3 regions of the Leptolyngbya subtilissima AS-A7 genome follow, and region 2 is predicted to be linked to each of the others. Evidence: predicted binding sites of a transcription regulator. Region 2 holds the regulator's gene; each other region holds the start of a gene.
What was found. Region 2 encodes HrcA, which represses chaperone genes, less so after heat shock. Its sites were predicted from a motif close to ANTTAGCACTCNNNANTNNNGAGTGCTAANT; they were not measured.
Positions count from the first base shown of each region.

Region 1: groES (co-chaperone GroES) is a predicted target of HrcA. The motif match lies at 3,081-3,111, and genes of this name have one in related genera.
Region 3: groL (chaperonin GroEL) is a predicted target of HrcA. The motif match lies at 1,523-1,553, and genes of this name have one in related genera.

Region 1 covers NZ_JAMPKY010000006.1:92,925-99,112, reverse strand. The annotation lists gene NC979_RS14200 (cation:proton antiporter domain-containing protein) at 1-564, opposite strand, end outside; gene groL (chaperonin GroEL) at 852-2,483, opposite strand; gene groES (co-chaperone GroES) at 2,682-2,993, opposite strand; gene NC979_RS14185 (DMT family transporter) at 3,190-4,083, shown strand; gene NC979_RS14180 (SGNH/GDSL hydrolase family protein) at 4,156-5,634, shown strand; gene NC979_RS14175 (hypothetical protein) at 5,776-5,982, opposite strand.
Region 2 covers NZ_JAMPKY010000006.1:269,483-275,670, reverse strand. The annotation lists gene NC979_RS14995 (Crp/Fnr family transcriptional regulator) at 188-922, shown strand; gene NC979_RS14990 (LysR family transcriptional regulator) at 949-1,971, opposite strand; gene NC979_RS14985 (hypothetical protein) at 2,184-2,972, shown strand; gene NC979_RS14980 (2Fe-2S iron-sulfur cluster-binding protein) at 3,066-3,551, shown strand; gene hrcA (heat-inducible transcriptional repressor HrcA) at 3,646-4,743, shown strand; gene NC979_RS14970 (DUF4126 family protein) at 4,783-5,340, shown strand; gene hemH (ferrochelatase) at 5,337-6,188, opposite strand, start outside.
Region 3 covers NZ_JAMPKY010000003.1:282,268-288,455, reverse strand. The annotation lists gene groL (chaperonin GroEL) at 1-1,491, opposite strand, end outside; gene NC979_RS08665 (hypothetical protein) at 1,615-1,737, shown strand; gene NC979_RS08660 (AbiV family abortive infection protein) at 1,846-2,487, opposite strand; gene carB (carbamoyl-phosphate synthase large subunit) at 2,768-6,037, opposite strand.

The DNA.
Region 1 (6,188 bases), 180 kb from region 2:
AAGCGCTGAAAAGTCTCCCTGATTGATACCCAGACAGATGGCCAGCACCAGCAGCGACCCAATGTCTGTAAAGATTGTCGCTCCAACGGTGACGGTCACTGCTTCATTATTCACAATGCCAAACCGCTGCACAATGGGGTAAGCCAGCAGCGTGTGAGAGGCCAACAGCGAACCAATTAACACCGCCGCCAACCAGCCAAAGTTAAAGAATAAACCAACCGCAATCCCGCCCAGCATCGGGACAGCAAAGGTTAGCATCCCAAAGCCGAGGGAGCGATCGCGCGTTTTTTCAAATAGGGCTAGGTCAATTTCAAGACCAGCCACAAACATCAAATAAATTTTGCCGATTTCTGCAAACAGTTTCATGATGTCGGCGTCAGCATTTAGCCACCCCAAGCCGCTGCTGCCAAATAACACCCCAGCTAGCAATAGTCCGATTAATCCAGGTAGCCTGAACCGTTCAAAAATGGGCGGTGTGATCAGCACAATCGCCAGTAACAACACAAACGTTGTAATTGGTTCTTTTAACGTTTCTGAGACGGGTTCTACTAGGAAGAGAAACATAATGCGGCCCTTGGCATAAAGAGAGCCAGGACGTTCAAGACCTGGCTATCGGTGTTACTTAAATAGTGACTTTGATTGAGTCTGCTGTTCTAAGGGTCGTACTCCTAGGCTAACTCTGTCTCTCTGCCTGAAGAAAGAACTTGGCGCTACACCTCGTTTACAACAAAAAAGCCGCCCTATAGTTTAGGACGGCTTTTATGTTAGCGGCTTGTTGCTAGAAACCAGATTTTACAAAGTAGCAGCCCTGTGGCATTTTCCTAATCTCGTCTGGTTGCTAACGCAGCCGCTTAGTAGTCGAAGTCGCCGCCCATGCCAGCGCCTGCGGGGGCACCTTCTTTGGGTTCGGGCAGATCGACCACGATGCACTCGGTGGTCAGCACCATACCGGCGATGGAGGCCGCGTTCTGCAGAGCAGAGCGGGTCACCTTCGCGGGGTCAACGATACCGGCGTCAAACATGTCGACGAACTCACCGTTGGCGGCGTTGTAGCCGACGTTGAAGTCCTTCTCTTTGACGCGCTCGGCGATTACGGCACCGTTTTGGCCAGCGTTCTGGGCAATGCGCATCAGAGGAGCGGCCAGGGCACGGGCCACGATCGCAGCCCCAGTGTGCTCTTCAGCGGTGAGGTTGGCTTCGAGCCAGGTGGTGAGGTCGGGCACCAGGTGGGCCAGAGTGGTACCGCCACCGGGGACGATGCCTTCTTCAACAGCTGCCTTGGTGGCGTTGATGGCGTCTTCAAGGCGCAGCTTGCGGTCCTTCATCTCGGTTTCGGTGGCGGCACCGACTTTGATGACGGCGACACCGCCGGAGAGCTTAGCCAGGCGCTCTTGCAGCTTCTCTTTGTCATAGGTCGACTCGGTTTCGTCGATCTGGCGACGAATCTGCTCACAGCGGGCCTTGACATCCTGCTCGTTGCCTTCGGCGACGATGGTGGTGGTGTCTTTGGTAATAGTGAGGCGACGGGCCTGACCCAGCATGTCAAGCTTGGTGTTGTCGAGCTTGAGGCCGGTGTCTTCAGAGATCACCTGACCGCCAGTAAGCACAGCGATGTCTTCGAGCATTGCTTTGCGGCGATCGCCAAACCCAGGCGCTTTCACAGCGGCCACATTCAGCACACCGCGCAGACGGTTGACTACCAGGGTAGCCAGAGCCTCTTTCTCGATGTCTTCGGCAATGATGATCAGGGGACGACCGGAACGAGCGACTTGCTCCAGCACGGGCACTAGATCCTGCACCAGAGCAATTTTCTTGTCGGTGATCAGGATGTAGGGTTCATCCAGCACCGCTTCCATGCGCTCGGTGTCGGTGACGAAGTAGGGGGAGACATAGCCCTTGTCAAAGCGCATCCCTTCGGTGACCTCCAGTTCGGTGGTCATCGACTTGCCTTCTTCTAGTGAGATGACGCCTTCGCGGCCCACTTTCTCCATGGCTTCAGCGATCATGGCGCCCACTTCTTCGTCGTTACCGGCGGAGATGGAACCCACCTGAGCAATGGACTTAGAGTCGCCGACGGGACGGGCGTGCTCAGCAATTTTCTCAACCAGGAAGGCAGTGGCTTTGTCGATGCCACGCTTGAGGGAGATGGCGTTGGCGCCAGCGGCGACGTTGCGCATCCCTTCTTTAACCATGGCGTGGGCCAGGACAGTAGCGGTGGTGGTGCCGTCACCAGCAGCGTCGTTGGTTTTGGAAGCGGCCTGACGAATCAGGGCTACGCCGGTGTTCTCGATGTTGTCTTCGAGTTCAATTTCTTTGGCGATGGTGACGCCGTCATTAACAATCTGAGGAGCGCCAAACTTCTTCTCGAGCACCACGTTGCGGCCTTTGGGACCGAGGGTGACGGCCACGGCCTCAGTCAGAATGTCCATACCTCTTTCGAGGGCGCGACGGGCGTTTTCGTTGTAGACAATGCGCTTAGCCATAGATTCAATGTTCTCCGGGAAGATTTAGGAGTGAATGTGAAAACGTTAAGGGAAGAGAGTTTCAGATGCTAGGAATGAAAGTTTGGAAGCTTAGTCAGTTAGGTGAAGCAGTAGCGAAACCCAACCAAACTCGGCACAGTTAGCAGTGGACACTGCCCACCCTACGGCCAATTCCAAAATTCCAAGTCCAGAATCGGTTTAGCCGAGAACGGCGAGGATGTCTTTCTCAGACAGCAGAACAAACTCGTCGCCGCCCAGCTTGATGTCGGTGCCGGCATACTTGGAATAGAGCACCTTGTCGCCAACTTTGACTTCCAGCGATTGGCGGGTGCCTTTGTCGTCGGTTTTACCGGGGCCTACGGCGGTGATCTCGCCCACCTGAGGCTTTTCCTTGGCGGTGTCAGGTAGCAGAATGCCGCCAGCAGTGGTCTCTTCGGACGCACTTACTTTAATCAAAACTCGATCGGCTAGGGGCTTAACGCTAGATGCCGCCAAAGTGATAGCTGCCATACAATGCTTCTCCGGATTTGCTATTAAGACAGCGTCTGGGGGAGTTAGCACTCGGCCCCGCTCAGACGCATTACACGAACTTTCGAAGCTTAGCACTCGCAAGCTCCGAGTGCTAATTTACGACGCCAGGGGGGCGATCGCAACAAAGCCCCCTGTACGGGTTCCCGAACTGGTTGGCGCTGTGTAGGATTGATCGATGCTCAAACTCAAGGTTTTGCTGCCCATTCTCACCAGCTTTTTGTTTGCGGGCAGCTTTGTGGCGGGCAAATACACTACGGTCGATCTGGGGCCGCTGACTACCTCGCTGCTGCGCTACGTCATTGCTATGGGAGTTTTGGGTCTATTTATCAGCGGCAGTGCCCAGCCGGTTAAAGCCCTCACCGTCGCCCGCGCCGACTGGGGATCGATGGTGCTATTGGGTCTATTTGGGGTGGTGGGTTATCACTATTTTTTCTTTAGCAGCCTGCGCTACACGGCTACGGCTAACACCGCCATTATCAACGCCTTCAATCCAGTGGTGACAGGGGTGATGGCGGCGCTGTTTATTGGTGAGCGGCTGAGCCGCCGCCAGTACGGCGGCATAGCGCTGGCGCTGTTGGGGGTGCTAACCCTGCTGACTCGGGGCAACATTACCACCCTGCTCACCCTAAAACTCAACCGGGGCGATGGGCTGATGCTGTGCGCCGTGCTGTGCTGGGTGGTGTATTCCTTAATCATCAAACAGCTGAGCCAGCGGTATTCGGGATTGACGATTACCTTTTATGCCGCTGTGGCCGGCGTTGGGCAACTCCTAGTACTGGCCTCGTTAGAACGCTGGTGGCTACAGCTGGCGACTCTTTCTTTGGCTTCATCGATCGCCATTCTGTACATGGGTGTGGCAGCGTCGGGTGTGGCCTATCTATTGTTTAACCTCAGCATTCAGCAGGTTGGCCCCACCCGCACCGCCAGCGTCGTCTATAGTTTGGTGCCGATCTTTGTGGCGGGGCTAGCCTGGCTGTTTTTTCGAGAGCCCCTGACGGCGACGATGGTGGCTAGCATGGGGCTAATTTTGCTGGGCGTGAATGTGGTGCTCAGTCAACCTAGACTATGAGTCAGTCAGGTGTGCTATTCGCTACTCTGGGCATAGCTTTTTACTCAACCCACTGCACTTTCTGGAGGCGTTATGGCATCGCTTTTACCGTCTTTTTTGAATCCGTTTCTTACTAGTCTCAATCCCCTTGATATTTTTGGCAGCACCGTTTTAGTCAGTGGCTTTGGCGATGACGTGCTCAATGGCGGCACGGAAGACGAAATTTTAGTAGGCCTCTGGGGCAACAAACAGCTGTTTGGGGCCGAAGGAAATGACTGGCTTTTGGGTGGCCTGGGCAATGATGCTCTCGATGGGGGTTTGGGCAATAACCAGCTCTTTACCGGGCCGGGGCAGGATACCGTGGTGCTCAAAAACGATGGCCGGGTCGATACCGTGGTGGATTTTGCTCCTGGAAGCGATCGCTTTTTGCTGCCAGGGGGCTTGAGTTTTGGGCAGATTGCGATCGCCCAGCAGGGGGCAAACACCACCCTGCGCTACTTGAATCAGCCAGAGCCCAGCGTCATTCTCCTGAATGTGGAAGCGACCAGCCTTACTGCCGAGAATTTTCAAGCCCAGGCGCTGGTGCCCAGCTTTGATGGTCTGACGATCTTTGGCGACAGTCTGTCAGACCCTGGCAACCTGTTTGGGCTGACGGGCTTTTTCCCGCCCTTTCCCTATTCTGAAGGCCGATTTGCGAATGGCGATCTTTGGGTTGATTACCTGGCTAGCGATATCGGACTAGAGCCTGCCGAGGTGGAAAACTTTGCCGTGGGGGGAGCCACCACGGGCCGAGACAACGGCCTCGACCCCCTAATTACCTCGCTCACGGGCACAGAGACTAACCTACCGGGCTTGCTCGACGAAATCGACAGCTATCTGGGCGGCATCGGGGAAGGCGCGGCTGACCCTGACAGTCTTTATGTAGTGTGGGCCGGGGCCAACGATTTGTTTAATTTGCCTAGCGACCCCAATGCAATTCCAGCCTTTTTGGCCAACTCGTTGCAGAACATTGCCACGGCGATTGGCAGCCTAGCGGCGCGGGGGGCCGATACATTTTTAGTGCCTAACCTGCCCAACCTAGGCCTGACGCCCCGCGCCCTGGGTGATGGCACCAGTGCCCAGGCCACGGCGCTCAGCCAGGCGTTTAATGCTGGCTTGGCCAGTACGCTAGAGGCGCTGGAGCAAAGTCTGTCCGCTACGATCGACATTATTCCGGTCGACCTGTTTGGGCTGACCAATGAAATTATTGGGTCTCCAGCGGAGTTCGGTTTTACCAATGTCACTGACCCGCTGCTGAACCAAGGGCTACTTGACGACCCCGGCTACTTCTGGTGGGATCAGCAGCACCCGACTACCACTGTGCACGCGCTGCTGGCAGATGTGTTTCAGACTAGCCTCCTAGAGGCAGGGTACTTGCAGCCCAGTAATGGTGCGATGCCAGCGCTGGCTGCCGATGATTTGGCGCTGTCTGGAGCGGTTGCCCAAAGTGAAACTCTGGGAATCTCCGATTGGGAAAGTAGCTGGGCTGCGACCTCCCTCAGTGCTCTTCAGCCTGCTCCTGCAGTGATTTGAGACTATACATGGTTGGGGCGATCCGACCTGGCCGCCCTTTGGGAACCCAGCCAAACGCCCAGCGGAGACTTGCTCCGCCGGGCGTCATTGGGCTAACTCCAGTTGTGAATGAGCTGGGTTCAGCCGAGGGTTATTGGATGTTTAGTAGCTGTCTTCGCTGCTGACTGTGTGCAGGGCCAGGTCGTGGTTGGCTCGGTTGAGGCGATCGGCGATCGCCCGTCGCCACTTGAGACTAACGGTGTCGTCGGCCAGTAGTGCCTGGGCTTCTTCACGATATAGGGCGCTTTGTACTGTACCGACTTTTTCGAGCTGCTTTAGGTGCTCAAGCACTTCTTGGGGATTGTTCATAACGATAGTCCTTATACATAAGAGGAACCAGGCCAGCCTTGGGGCACCGGACCTGGGTACATGACCCCATTCTCCGGGAACCTACCGATATCGGCCACTGTTCAGGCTGAACCTTTACGCCTCGATAAAGTTTGTTGTGCTTCGCAATAGGACGTTGCACTTAACGCCAGCAGAAATTTACTGGATCGTGCTCTGTAGAAGCCGTG
Region 2 (6,188 bases):
TGCTTAAATTTGAGACTCCATGCCCTTTGTGACGAGGTCAGTCGATAGTGGCTGACAACCCGCCTGTCCCCAACGGAGTGGTAGTCTAACCCGGTGAGTGCTGCTGACATTACTCACTCGTCCTGAGCGATCGCACCTACCCTTTGCCCCATGGTCACGGTCTGTACCGTTTAGCCCAGCTATTGCTATGCAATCATCCCCTCGCTCCGACAATGCCCGACCGTTCTTGACCTGGCAGCGCATTACCGACTGGGCCCATGCCCACTATAGGGCCAGAACCTTTAATAAAGACGAGCGCATCCCTGCCCGCTCTGGGTTGCTGTACCTGGTTGAGCGGGGCTCTGTGCGCCTAGTGGGCAGCGCCCAGGGTACTGAGCTAGCTTCGGAGTTGGCTGGCCCAGAGTTAGATGAATCCAGCGATGACGTCGCCGCCGACGGGTTAGCGGTTGGGCTGAGTGAAGAGGCATTTTTAGGATTTGTCGGGGCCGGTCAGCCCTTTGAAATTGTGGCTCAGTCGCCCTTCTTGCTGCAGAGCTTTGCCCACGTCGATCAGACCACCGTGATCTGGTTGTACTGGAGCGATCTCGACAATTGGCCCCACTTTCGGCGCGAGGTGCTCGATGCCTTTCGGTACCAGCACCAGCGCAAACTGCTGTGGCTGAGCACCCTAGGCCAGCGGCGCACTATTGATCGCCTGCTCGGCTTTCTCACCCTGCTGATCGAAGAATTTGGCGAGCCCTATGAGGCTGGCTACTACCTGCCCTGGTCCCTGACCCATGCCCAGATTGGCAGCGCCATTGGTTCCACGCGGGTGACGGTGACCCGTCTGATGGGCAAACTGCGCCAGCGCAAGCTGATTCACATTCACAAAGATGGTTTGATTGCGATTCCGGGCGACCCAGCAGCAGTCCGGGAGGCGTAGGCAGGTTGGCCTTGTACAGAAAATTTTTAAGGGCTGAGGTTAAGGGGCTCTGGCGGTGGAGCGGTAGGCTTAGTGCCGTTCTTGTCAGCCCCGTTTTTCTCCGCACCTATGGGCTTGAAGTTCAAAGGTAGATTGGTGAACTGAGGCAAAATCTCAGCGGTAAAAGCGGCGGCGGCCTTAGATCGATAACGGTTCGGGTTAAAGATGACTGACAGGGTGCGGTTGACAACCACTGAATCGATCTTAGCCCGATGCAGTACCCCCATCTGCAACTCTTTCTCGATCGCTGAGTTAGACACAAAAGCCACTCCCAACCCTGACTGCACAGCGGTTTTAATCGCCTCAATGGAGTTGAGCTCCATCTCAATTTTGAGCCGGCGAGTTTCGATGCCGCAGCGGGTCAGGACTTGGTCGATCACCTTGCGAATGGTCGACTGCGAATCAAGGGCGATGAAGTGCAGCTTGTAGAGGTCTTCCCGCTGAATTACCGCTTGACTGGCCAGCGGATGATACATCGGCATGATCAGTGCGAGTTCATCCTCGGCGTAGGGCACTCTTTCTAAAGAGTCCTGTAGTTCGGGAGGCAGTTCGCCACCGATGATTGCTAGGTCAACCTGGCCATTGGCCACACTCCAAGCGGTACGGCGGGTGGAGTGCACATGCAGCTGCACCGCCACATCGGCATATTTTTGGCGAAACAGGCCAATCATCCGGGGTAACAAGTAAGTGCCAGTGGTTTGGCTGGCGCCGATAATCAAGGTGCCCCCCTGCAAGTTTTGCAGATCCTCAATGGCGCGGCAGGTCTCTTGACACAAGCTAAGAATGCGATCGCCGTAGCTCAGCAGCAAATGCCCTGCCTCGGTGAGCTGTGCCCGTCGCCCACCCCGGTCAAACAGCGGCACATCTAGCTGGCGCTCTAGGTTTTGCACCTGAAGACTGACTGCTGGCTGAGACACGTATAGGCTGTCTGCCGCTCGTTTGAAGCTGCCCTCCGCTGCAATAGCTTTGAGAATACGCAGCTGATCGAGGGTAAAGGGAAGGTCAGACATGGGCATTAACCCTAACGTACGATAATCCTGGGCTGCCAACAAACCATGATAGTAATACAGGCTGCTCCCCGTGGTGCCACCGCACCACCCCTGGGTAAACTAATGACCCAAGCTCATGCCTTTTAGGCCGGTGCTGAATTAAGTCTGCCATCCCTAGATTACTTGGTTCGGGACACTCAACACCAAAATTTAGAGCGAGACCCTAAGGATTTATGAAACGTCAGGTGATCCAGAATGTCCTGAATTTGCCCGGCATCTCTGGGATGGCGCTCATTGACGGACGCAACCGCCCCTTCTTCTTTGGGCCAGACATTAGCCTCAACTCCCATCAGCAGGATGCCCTCGCCCAGGGTATTCAGCAGGTGGTCGAAACCACTCCCGCCCATTTCGACACCTTTACCTTTCGCTTTGCCAACCAGCTGGCCCATATCTACAAGCTCGATCAGGGCCTGATTTTGCTGGTGCTCATTACCGACCAAATGCCCCTGGCCGACTATCGCACGGCGATTGGTCAGCTCAAGGCCACTTTGGTAGAAGCTCCCCACAATGCAGTGTCTACCTTTCGCCTGCTGGCTGGCTGCGTCACCCTCGGCGGTGCTAGCACGATTTCTGGGGCTGCAGCCCCTCCGCTGGAGCCTACGGCCCCTAAACGGGGTACCCTAACTCCAAGCTGCCATGAGGTAATTGCTGCCCTCAACCACCTCAGTGATGGGGCTATCCAATACCTGGGAAAAACCATGGTGATCAACACTTGGAAGCAATCGCGCCCAGCTCACCCCTGGCTAGAGCAGTTTGAGATTCAAAAGGATGCCCACTTTACTGTTACCGCCGATGGTAAAGCGCCTTTGACAGCAGAACAACAGCAGTGGATAAAAGACTGGGTGACAGCCTTTTTGGGTCGCGGCGGCAGAACTATCCGCAATTTTCAAACTCTGGCTACTGGCCAGACCCTTACCCCTCAGGAGAAGGGTCTTTTGCTAGAGCTCTCGTCCAGTAGCTAGCTAAGCGGGGCTTGAGCAGGTCCCCATGGCTGCCGCTATGCTCTTAGCTGATAACCAGGCTCTTTCTTCTATATTTTTACCCCCGTAGTACCCATGGCCAAAACTGTTCGCCTAGAGCCTATTGCCCAAGAAACCTCCGTTGAAACCAACGGCAACCTGCTTTCGGTCCTTCTAAACAAAGATTTAGATGTACTCAAGGAGTGCGGCGGCCGAGGTATGTGCGCTACTTGCCATATCTACGTGCAGTCGGGTATGGAGGCACTGACTCCGATCAACCGCCGTGAGCAGCGCACCCTGGAGGTAATTACCTCTTGCAAGCCCAATTCGCGGTTGGCCTGCCAAGCCCGAGTAGTGAACAACGGCGTCATCGTCGAGCTACCACCGGGGATGTACGTCAATTCTCTCCAGGACATTGAGGCTCTAATTGGTCGCCGGGCAGACCAAGATCTGCTGCACCCCATTACCGGTGAGGTGCTGGTGGAGCAGGGCAAGCTGATTACGCGATCGACGATGGCTCAGCTCGAGAGCACTGCTAGCTTTAAGGTGGGTGAATTCTTTAGCCAGAGCACAGACCTGTAGACATGGGCTTGGAGGCTGAGGGGTAATGCTGAACACCAGAAAACATCTGTTATGGTAGGGCAATGCCGTAGTTGAGTTTTATACCAACCACCCTATGGACCCTGCCCCTCCCCTGAGTGCTCGCCATGAGCAGGTGCTTCAGGCCACCATTCGTCACTACATTGCCACAGCAGAGCCAGTTGGGTCACGGGCCTTAGCCCAGGAATATAACCTACGGGTTAGTCCAGCTACGGTGCGCAACACCATGGGCTTGCTCGAGAAATATGGGCTGCTCTATCAACCCCATACCTCGTCAGGGCGAGTGCCCTCTGATTTTGGTTATCGACTTTACGTAGATCGGCTGATGTCGCCGTCGGCTCGGGTGGGTCGCCGAGTTGATGCGGCGTTGTCAGAAGAGCTGCACTGGATGGGCCGTAGCCTGGAGTCGCTGCTAAAGGAGGCGACTCAGATTTTGGCCCAGATCAGTGGCTACCTGGCCTTGGTAACCGTGCCCCAAGCCAATACCGTACTCATTCGCCACATTCAGCTGGTAGTGGTAGATGGGGGGCAGGTGCTGATGGTGGTGGTGCTCGACTCGTTGGCGACCCAGTCGGTGGTAGTGCAGTTGCCAGCAGTGTTGGGTTCGGCTACATCGGGGGCAGCCGGAGAACCCGGTCGCCGGGATCTAGAAATTTTGTCTAACTTTTTAACTCACCACCTGCGGGGTCGGCCCCTGGCAGATGTAACTACCCTCAACTGGGGCGATCTCGACGCCGAATTTGAGCATTACGGAGTGCTGTTATGCCAGGCACTGGGGGATTTAGCCCTGCGATCGCAGGCCGCCGAAACCCCTCAACTGGTGATCAGCGGCCTGGCTGAGGTGCTGCGCCAGCCCGAGTTCTCCGATGCCCAGCGCATTCAGTCGATCGTGCGTCTGCTAGAAGAAGATCAGTCGCAGCTGTGGCCGTTGTTTTTTGCCACCCCGCCCGTGGCAACTCAGACGCTAAAGGGCGTAGACGTTAAAGTGTGGATTGGCGCTGAAAATCCTTTAGAGCCCATGCAGGGCTGTGCCCTGGTAGTGTCTAACTACACCCGACACGATACCTCTGTTGGCAGTGTGGGGGTATTAGGACCAACCCGTATGGTGTACGAAAATGCGGTGGCGGTGGTTAAAGCGGCGGCCGACTACCTATCTACTGCCCTGAGCGAATAGGGTATCCCTGAAAACAGCCCGAGCCGAAAAGGGAAGACCGTGATTATTACAGAATTACTGGCTATTTTGTCGATCGCGGCGGCGACGGGGCTGCGGCTGGCGCTGCCGCTGCTGCTTATTGGCCTGCTGTCTGGCCCCCAGCTCTGGTCTAATGTGCCCCTGCTATCACGGTTGCCCCCGGCTCTGGTATTGGGGGTGCTGGTGAGCTGGTCGATGGCTGAGCTGATGCTGTCGAAGAGCAGTGACAGCCAGCGATTTTTTCAGGGTTTAGAGCTGATATTGAGCCCTGGTGTCGGCGCTTTGGCAGGGCTAGGGGTAGCTCGAACCTTTGGCCTAGAAGGCTGGATCTACCCCCTAATTGGCCTGATCAGCGCCCTGTTAGCCTTGGTGATTCAGCTGTTGCAGATGGGTCTCTTTTTTCGGCCTCGTCGCCCACCCCTTTGGAGCTTTTTTGTAGTTGACGGGCTGTGCATAGTGCTCGCCATATTGGCCTTTGATGCCCCCAATCAGGGGGGCATTATTGCGCTGCTACTGCTGTGGCTGGTGATTCGCACCTCGTACCTGTGGCAGCATTGGCCGCGGCGATCGCGGCCCTAGAGAATGCCCACGAAATGCAGCGGGCCGCGCCCGCTGACCAGCTCTAGCAGCAGAGCCAAAAAGCCCACCATAGCCAGTCGCCCATTCCACACCTCCGCAACGGGGGTAAGCCCCCAGGCCGATCGCTCTTGGGGGTAAATTTTGACTTTTTTGTCGGGCTGCACCACGTCGGAGAAGAGCTGGCGCGGGGCCTCTAGAGCCTCGGTGACCATGTCGGCCATGTCGGCAATAAAGCGGGGATGGGTGTTGAGGGCAGGCACGCGGTGAAACCCGTGAATACCCGCTTCTTCGGCAATTTCGCGATACTCAATATCGATCTCTTGCAAAGTCTCAATGTGCTCGGAGACAAAGCTGATGGGAACTACCACTAAGTCTTTTACACCCTGCTGGGCGAGCTGCTCGATCGCATCTTCGGTGTAGGGCTGGAGCCACTCCACTGGCCCGACCCGACTCTGGTAGGCCAGGGTGTGGGGATTGGGGCGATTGAGCGATCGCATGATCAGCTCGGTGCAGTGCTCGATCTCGCGCTGGTAGGGATCGCCGGCTTCTTCGACGTAGCTGACGGGCACCCCGTGGGCGCTGAAGAAAATGTGGGCCTGGTCGGGGTTTTCGAGTTTGTCGAGCTCCTGGGCGATCAGGTCGGCCATGGCCTCGCTATAGCCAGGGCGCTCGTACCAAGAGGGGATAGCGGTGTAGACAATGCGCTGAAGAGCCGGGTCTTCGAGCCACAGCCGCTCCAGCAGACGAAAGCTGGAGCCGCTAGTGCTGATCGAAAACTGGGGATAGAGGGGCAGCACCACCAGCTTTTCGACCCCGTCGCGCTTAATTTGAGCCACGGCCTCTTCGGT
Region 3 (6,188 bases), on a different contig from region 2:
AGCCGGGTCGATAATGCCCGCCTGAATCAGGTCTTCGTAGGCACCCGTGAGGGCGTTGTAGCCCGTGGGGAAGCTCATGGCCTTCACCTTTTCGACAATCACAGAGCCGGGTTGGCCAGCGTTGTCGGCGATTTGCCGCAGGGGTGCTTCCACAGCCCGCATGACAATATTTACACCGATGGCTTCCTCAGCGCTGAGAGAAGCTTTGAGCGACTCCAGCTTGGGGGCCAAGTGCAGCAGGGTAGCACCGCCACCGGGGACGATGCCTTCCTCTACAGCAGCCTTGGTGGCGCTGAGGGCATCTTCGATGCGCAGCTTGCGATCTTTGAGCTCGGTTTCGGTGGCGGCCCCGACTTTGATTACGGCGACACCGCCAGCTAGCTTAGCCAGGCGTTCGGAGAGCTTCTCTTTGTCGTAGTCAGAGTCGGTGACGGCCAGCTCTTTACGAATTTGAGCGATGCGCTTGTCGATGTCGGCTTTGTTGCCCGCATCCGACACCAGGGTGGTGGTGTCTTTGGTGATGGTGGCTTTAACAGCCAAGCCCAGCATGGACAGGTCGGCGGTATCAAGGCTGAGGCCGACTTCTTCAGAAATTACCTGGCCGCCAGTGAGTACTGCGATATCTTGAAGCATGGCCTTACGGCGATCGCCAAAGCTTGGCGCTTTCACCGCCGCCACATTCAGCACGCCGCGGGCTTTGTTGACCACCAGGGTCGCCAGAGCCTCGCCTTCGATGTCTTCAGCAATGATCAGCAGGGGAGCACCCTCGCGGGCTACCTTCTCAAGCACCGATACCAGATCTTGAATAGAGCTGATTTTTTTGTCGACGATTAGTACGCGAGCGTTGTCAAGCTCGGTCACCATGCGCTCTTGGTCGGTGACGAAGTAGGGGGAAATGTAGCCGCGATCGAACTGCATCCCCTCGACAACATCTAGCTCGGTGTAGAGAGACTTCGATTCTTCCACGGTGATGACGCCATCTTTGGTCACCTTATCCATGGCTTCGGCAATCATTTTGCCGATCTCTTCGTCGCTGCCAGCGGAGACGGTGGCGACCTGGGCGATGGTGGCATTGCCTTCTACGGGCTTGGCCACGGCGGCGATTTCGCTCACCAGCAGGGCAACGGCTTTGTCGATGCCGCGGCGCAGGCTAACGGGGTTGGTGCCCGCTGCCACGTTCTTCAGACCTTCTTTAACCATGGCCTGGGCCAGCACGGTAGCGGTGGTGGTGCCATCGCCCGCCAGGTCCTTGGTCTTGGAGGCCACCTCTTGCATGAGGCGAGCACCCATATTTTCAAAGGCGTCTTCTAGCTCGATCTCTTTGGCAATGGTGATGCCGTCGTTGACAATCTGTGGTGCCCCGTACTTTTTCTCAAGTACGACGTTGCGCCCCCTGGGGCCGAGGGTGATTTTAACGGCGTCGGCTAAGGCGTTGACGCCTTTTTCGAGGGCCTGCCGCGAAGCCTCATCAAAGGAAATTCTTTTTGCCATGTCGTCCTGTCTTTCAGCTCTCCAGAGACAAACTTAGCACTCACTATGCCAGAGTGCTAACCTCGCTAGAGTACCGCTGTGGGAGACGGTCGGTAAGTCGCAATAACCGATCCTCTACGGCAGATGGGGCTGTCTTGTCTAGACTATGCCGCGCTGATGGAGACCACTAACCAGATAGCCGCACTGGGGTACTGCGATCGCATCGCCTGGTCAAACCCTGTACCCACAGACCGCAGCGGCGAATAGCTTAGGGTAACGACCCGCAGGCAAGGGGGTGACGGCTGGATAAATAGTTAAATAACAGAAGCCTCAGGGGTTTTAAAGCGCACCCTTTAAACTGGCTTTATACAGGCATTAGCTGCTCTTAAGTACTGTTTCAACTTCCGAGTACAGTACATCGGTCGTATCACAAGTCTCCGAAGCCTCAGCAGTCACTCCCCAAAATTCGTCGCTGAATATCTCGATGGCTATCAGAAGGTGTTCGGCAGCTAGCCTAAGGCTTATACTCCGCGCTGGGATGTGCAATCCATTTTTGGTGCGTGAAAAATACAGAGACTCTTCCCTAAGCCGTGAATAGTCTCCTAATTCATAACCTTCAAATATCTCTTTAGCTCTTTCATCACCGATGCTATTGGCGATGCGATCACCTATTAAGTAAATAGGATCAACCGAAATTTTATGCTTTTTCCCATGATGAAAGAGAGGGTCTTTATTTCGCTTTACCCTTTCCCTTTCACTTCCCCAGGCACGCATATGGCCAGCTTTTATTTTTGCAATATCTTCAAAGACAGTAATAGACAAGAAAACAGAAGGAGCATAACTACCATTCACAAACAAAGCATATGATGCTCGAATCAAATCACAAACATGAGTGACAGCAGCGTTGTACTCTTCACGACCATATAAGCCTATGTATTCGTCAGAAATTACTAAAGAGGCTTCAGATGCTATGTGATATCCCTTTTTCTTCACAGTATCTCCCGTGCTGCTAATCACATACTAAGTGCCAATTCGACACATAAGGCCTTTGATTTCCAGCATTATCTAGTAGGCCTGTGGGATAACACCTAAATCCTAGGAAATTGAACATTATGCTTGTCGAAAAGTTCGTAACTTTTGTGCTTTATTCAATGAACTTGAGAGTGAGATATGGGGACTCGGTATATTATTCACCACCTTCGCTGGATAATTCCTTGAAGGCAGGGATTATCTAGCATCTCCTATGCTATCTCCGTGTTATGTACTCCCGCAGAGCAGAGCTTTTTGCAAAATCAGCCTACATACCCACATACTCCTGAAGGGACTTCACCTGGAGGGGGTGTTGTTGCAGGGATTGGATGGCCGAGGCTGTTGCTTTAGCTCCCGCGATTGTAGTGATGATCGGTACCTTGTAAGCCAAGGCTGTGCGGCGAATTGAGCGATCGTCCTCCTGGGCAGTACTGCCGGCTGGGGTGTTAATAATCAGCTGAATTTCGTTGTTTTTGATTGCGTCTTCAACATTGGGGCGGCCTTCGTGGACTTTGAGAATGAGGTTTACGGTGAGCCCCTCATCCATAAGGGCGGCGCGGGTGCCGGAGGTAGCGATCAGGTTGAGGCCCATGTCGGCCAGTTCCTTGGCAACAGGGATGACGGCGGCTTTGTCGCGATCGTTCATGGAGATAAAAACGGTGCCAGCGAGGGGCAGCTTTTGGTTGGCCCCTAGTTCGGCCTTGGCAAAGGCTTTACCAAAGTCGGCGTCAATGCCCATGACTTCTCCTGTGGAGCGCATTTCAGGGCCGAGCAGGGCGTCGGTGCCCGCAAACTTATCGAAGGGCAGCACCGCTTCTTTAACGGAGATGTGTTGGGGAATTACCTCTTCGGTAAAGCCTAAATCGGTCAGGGTTTTGCCCGACATCACCCGCACCGCAATCTTAGCCAGGGGATGGCCGATCGCCTTCGACACAAAAGGCACTGTGCGCGAGGCGCGGGGGTTGGCCTCGATGATGTAGACCTGGTCGCCTTTGACTGCAAACTGAATGTTCATCAGGCCGATCACCTTGAGGCGCTTGGCCAGCTTCACTGTCCAGTCGCGGATGGTGGCGAGGGCAGCGTCGGGCAGGGTCATGGTGGGGAGAGAGCAGGCCGAGTCGCCGGAGTGAATGCCCGCCTGCTCGATGTGCTCCATAATGCCGCCGATGACGACCTGACCGGTGTGGTCGGCGATCGCATCCACATCCACCTCGATCGCATTCTCCAAAAACTTGTCGATCAAGATGGGGTGGTCGGGCTCCACATGCACCGCGTAGGTCATGTAGCGCTCCAGATCGGTGTCGGAGTAGACGATTTCCATGGCGCGGCCACCGAGCACGTAGCTGGGGCGCACCACTACGGGGTAGTCGATCTGCTGGGCCGCCTTGAGCGCATCCTGGTAGCTGCGGGCCATACCGTTGGGGGGCTGTTTGATGTCGAGTTCGCGCAGAATGGCCTCGAAGCGTTCGCGGTCTTCGGCGGTGTCGATGGAGTCGGGGGAGGTGCCCCAGATCTGGGTGGGGGGGTGGATGGGTGGATTAGCCGAGGGGTCGGCGGCGGGCAGGGAGGCGAGGTATTGCTGAAGGGGAACGGCGAGCTTGAGGGGGGTTTGGCCGCCAAACTGGATGATGATGCCGATGGGGTTTTCAGCTTCGATGATGTTGAGCACGTCTTCTTTGGTCAGGGGCTCAAAGTAGAGGCGATCGCTGGTGTCGTAGTCAGTCGACACCGTCTCCGGGTTGGAGTTGACCATGATCGTCTCGTAGCCGTCGTCGCGCAGGGCAAAGGATGCGTGGCAGCAGCAGTAGTCAAACTCGATGCCCTGGCCGATGCGGTTGGGGCCGCCGCCGAGAATCATCACCTTGGGGCGATCGCTGGGCAGCACCTCGGTCTCGTCTTCGTAGGTTGAGTAGTAGTAGGGGGTAAAGGCCTCAAACTCGGCGGCGCAGGTGTCAACGGTTTTGTAGACGGGGATGACGCCCAGCCCCTTGCGGTAGTCACGCACGGCGTCTTCGTGGGTGCCGGTGGCGTAGGCGATCTGGCGATCGCTAAAGCCTTGGCGCTTGACCGCCCGCATCTGCCCATAGCTCAGCTCTGTCAGGGGAGTGCGCTTGAGAAACTTTTCGGTCTGCAACAGGCCGGCTAGCTGGTTGAGAAACCAGGGGTCAATGGCGGTCAGGTCGAAGATATCGTTGACAGTCAGGCCGAGCTGCATGGCGTGGCGCAGATCAAAGATGCGATCGGGGTTAGGGGTGCGCAGCTTGGGGCGAATTTCGTTGAGGCTGGGCAGTTTTTCGGCGCGATCGCAGCCCCAGCCCGCCCGGCCAGTCTCCAGCGATCGCAGCGCTTTCTGGAACGACTCCTGGAAGGTGCGGCCGATCGCCATCGCCTCGCCCACCGACTTCATCTGGGTGGTCAGGGTCGAGGTGGTGCCGGGGAATTTTTCGAAGGCAAACCGGGGAATTTTGGTCACCACGTAGTCGATAGTGGGCTCAAAGCTGGCCGGGGTTTTCTTGGTAATGTCGTTGGAAATTTCGTTGAGGGTGTAGCCCACTGCCAGCTTGGCGGCGAATTTTGCGATCGGGAAGCCCGTTGCCTTTGAGGCCAACGCCGAGCTGCGCGACACTCGAGGGTTCATCTCGATAACGATAAAGTCGCCGTTGTCGGGGTTGACCGCAAACTGAATGTTCGAGCCGCCAGTCTCTACCCCGATCTCGCGGATGATCTTGACCGAGGCATCGCGCAGGCGCTGGTATTCTTTATCGGTCAGGGTTTGGGCCGGGGCCACGGTGATCGAGTCGCCGGTATGCACCCCCATGGGGTCGAGGTTTTCGATCGAGCAGATAATCACCACGTTATCTGCTAGGTCGCGCATTACCTCTAGCTCGTACTCCTTCCAGCCCAGCAGCGACTGCTCGACGAGAATCTGCGACACCGGGCTGGCGTCGAGGCCCGATCGCGAAATGGTTTCAAACTCTTCCTGGTTGTAGGCAATGCCGCCGCCAGTACCGCCCATGGTGTAGGCCGGGCGAATGATTAGGGGAAAGGTGCCGATCTGCTTGGCAATTTCCTTCGCTTCATCCATGGTTTCGGCCAGGCCTGACGGGCACACGGGTACATCAATGCGCGCCATCGCCTCTTTAAATAGCTTGCGATCTTCCGCCATTTCGATGGCTTCAAGCTTGGCCCCGATCAGCTCGACGCCATAGCGCTCTAGCACGCCGGTTTTAGCCAGGGTCACCGCCAGATTCAGCGCCGTCTGGCCCCCCATGGTGGGCAGCAGCACGTCGGGGCGCTCCCGCTCGATCACCCGCTCCACGATTTCGGGGGTCAGCGGCTCTATATAGGTGCGATCCGCTGTCTCCGGGTCGGTCATAATCGTCGCCGGGTTGGAGTTGATTAGCACCACCTCGAAGCCCTCTTCCCGCAGGGCTTTGCAGGCCTGGGTGCCAGAGTAGTCGAACTCGCAGGCCTGACCAATGACAATCGGGCCAGAGCCGATCAGCAGAATCTTTTTGATGTCATCACGGCGGGGCATAGGCTGCACGGGTGCGAAGGAAAAATCCAAATCATTCTAAGGGTTAATTGCCAGATTCGTTTGCTTAGGTTGCGGCATTCCGGCGGGATTCTTCGGGGCTGCGAGCCAATGTCAGCGTTTAGTGAATTTAAGCAAAACTCCCGAACCCAGG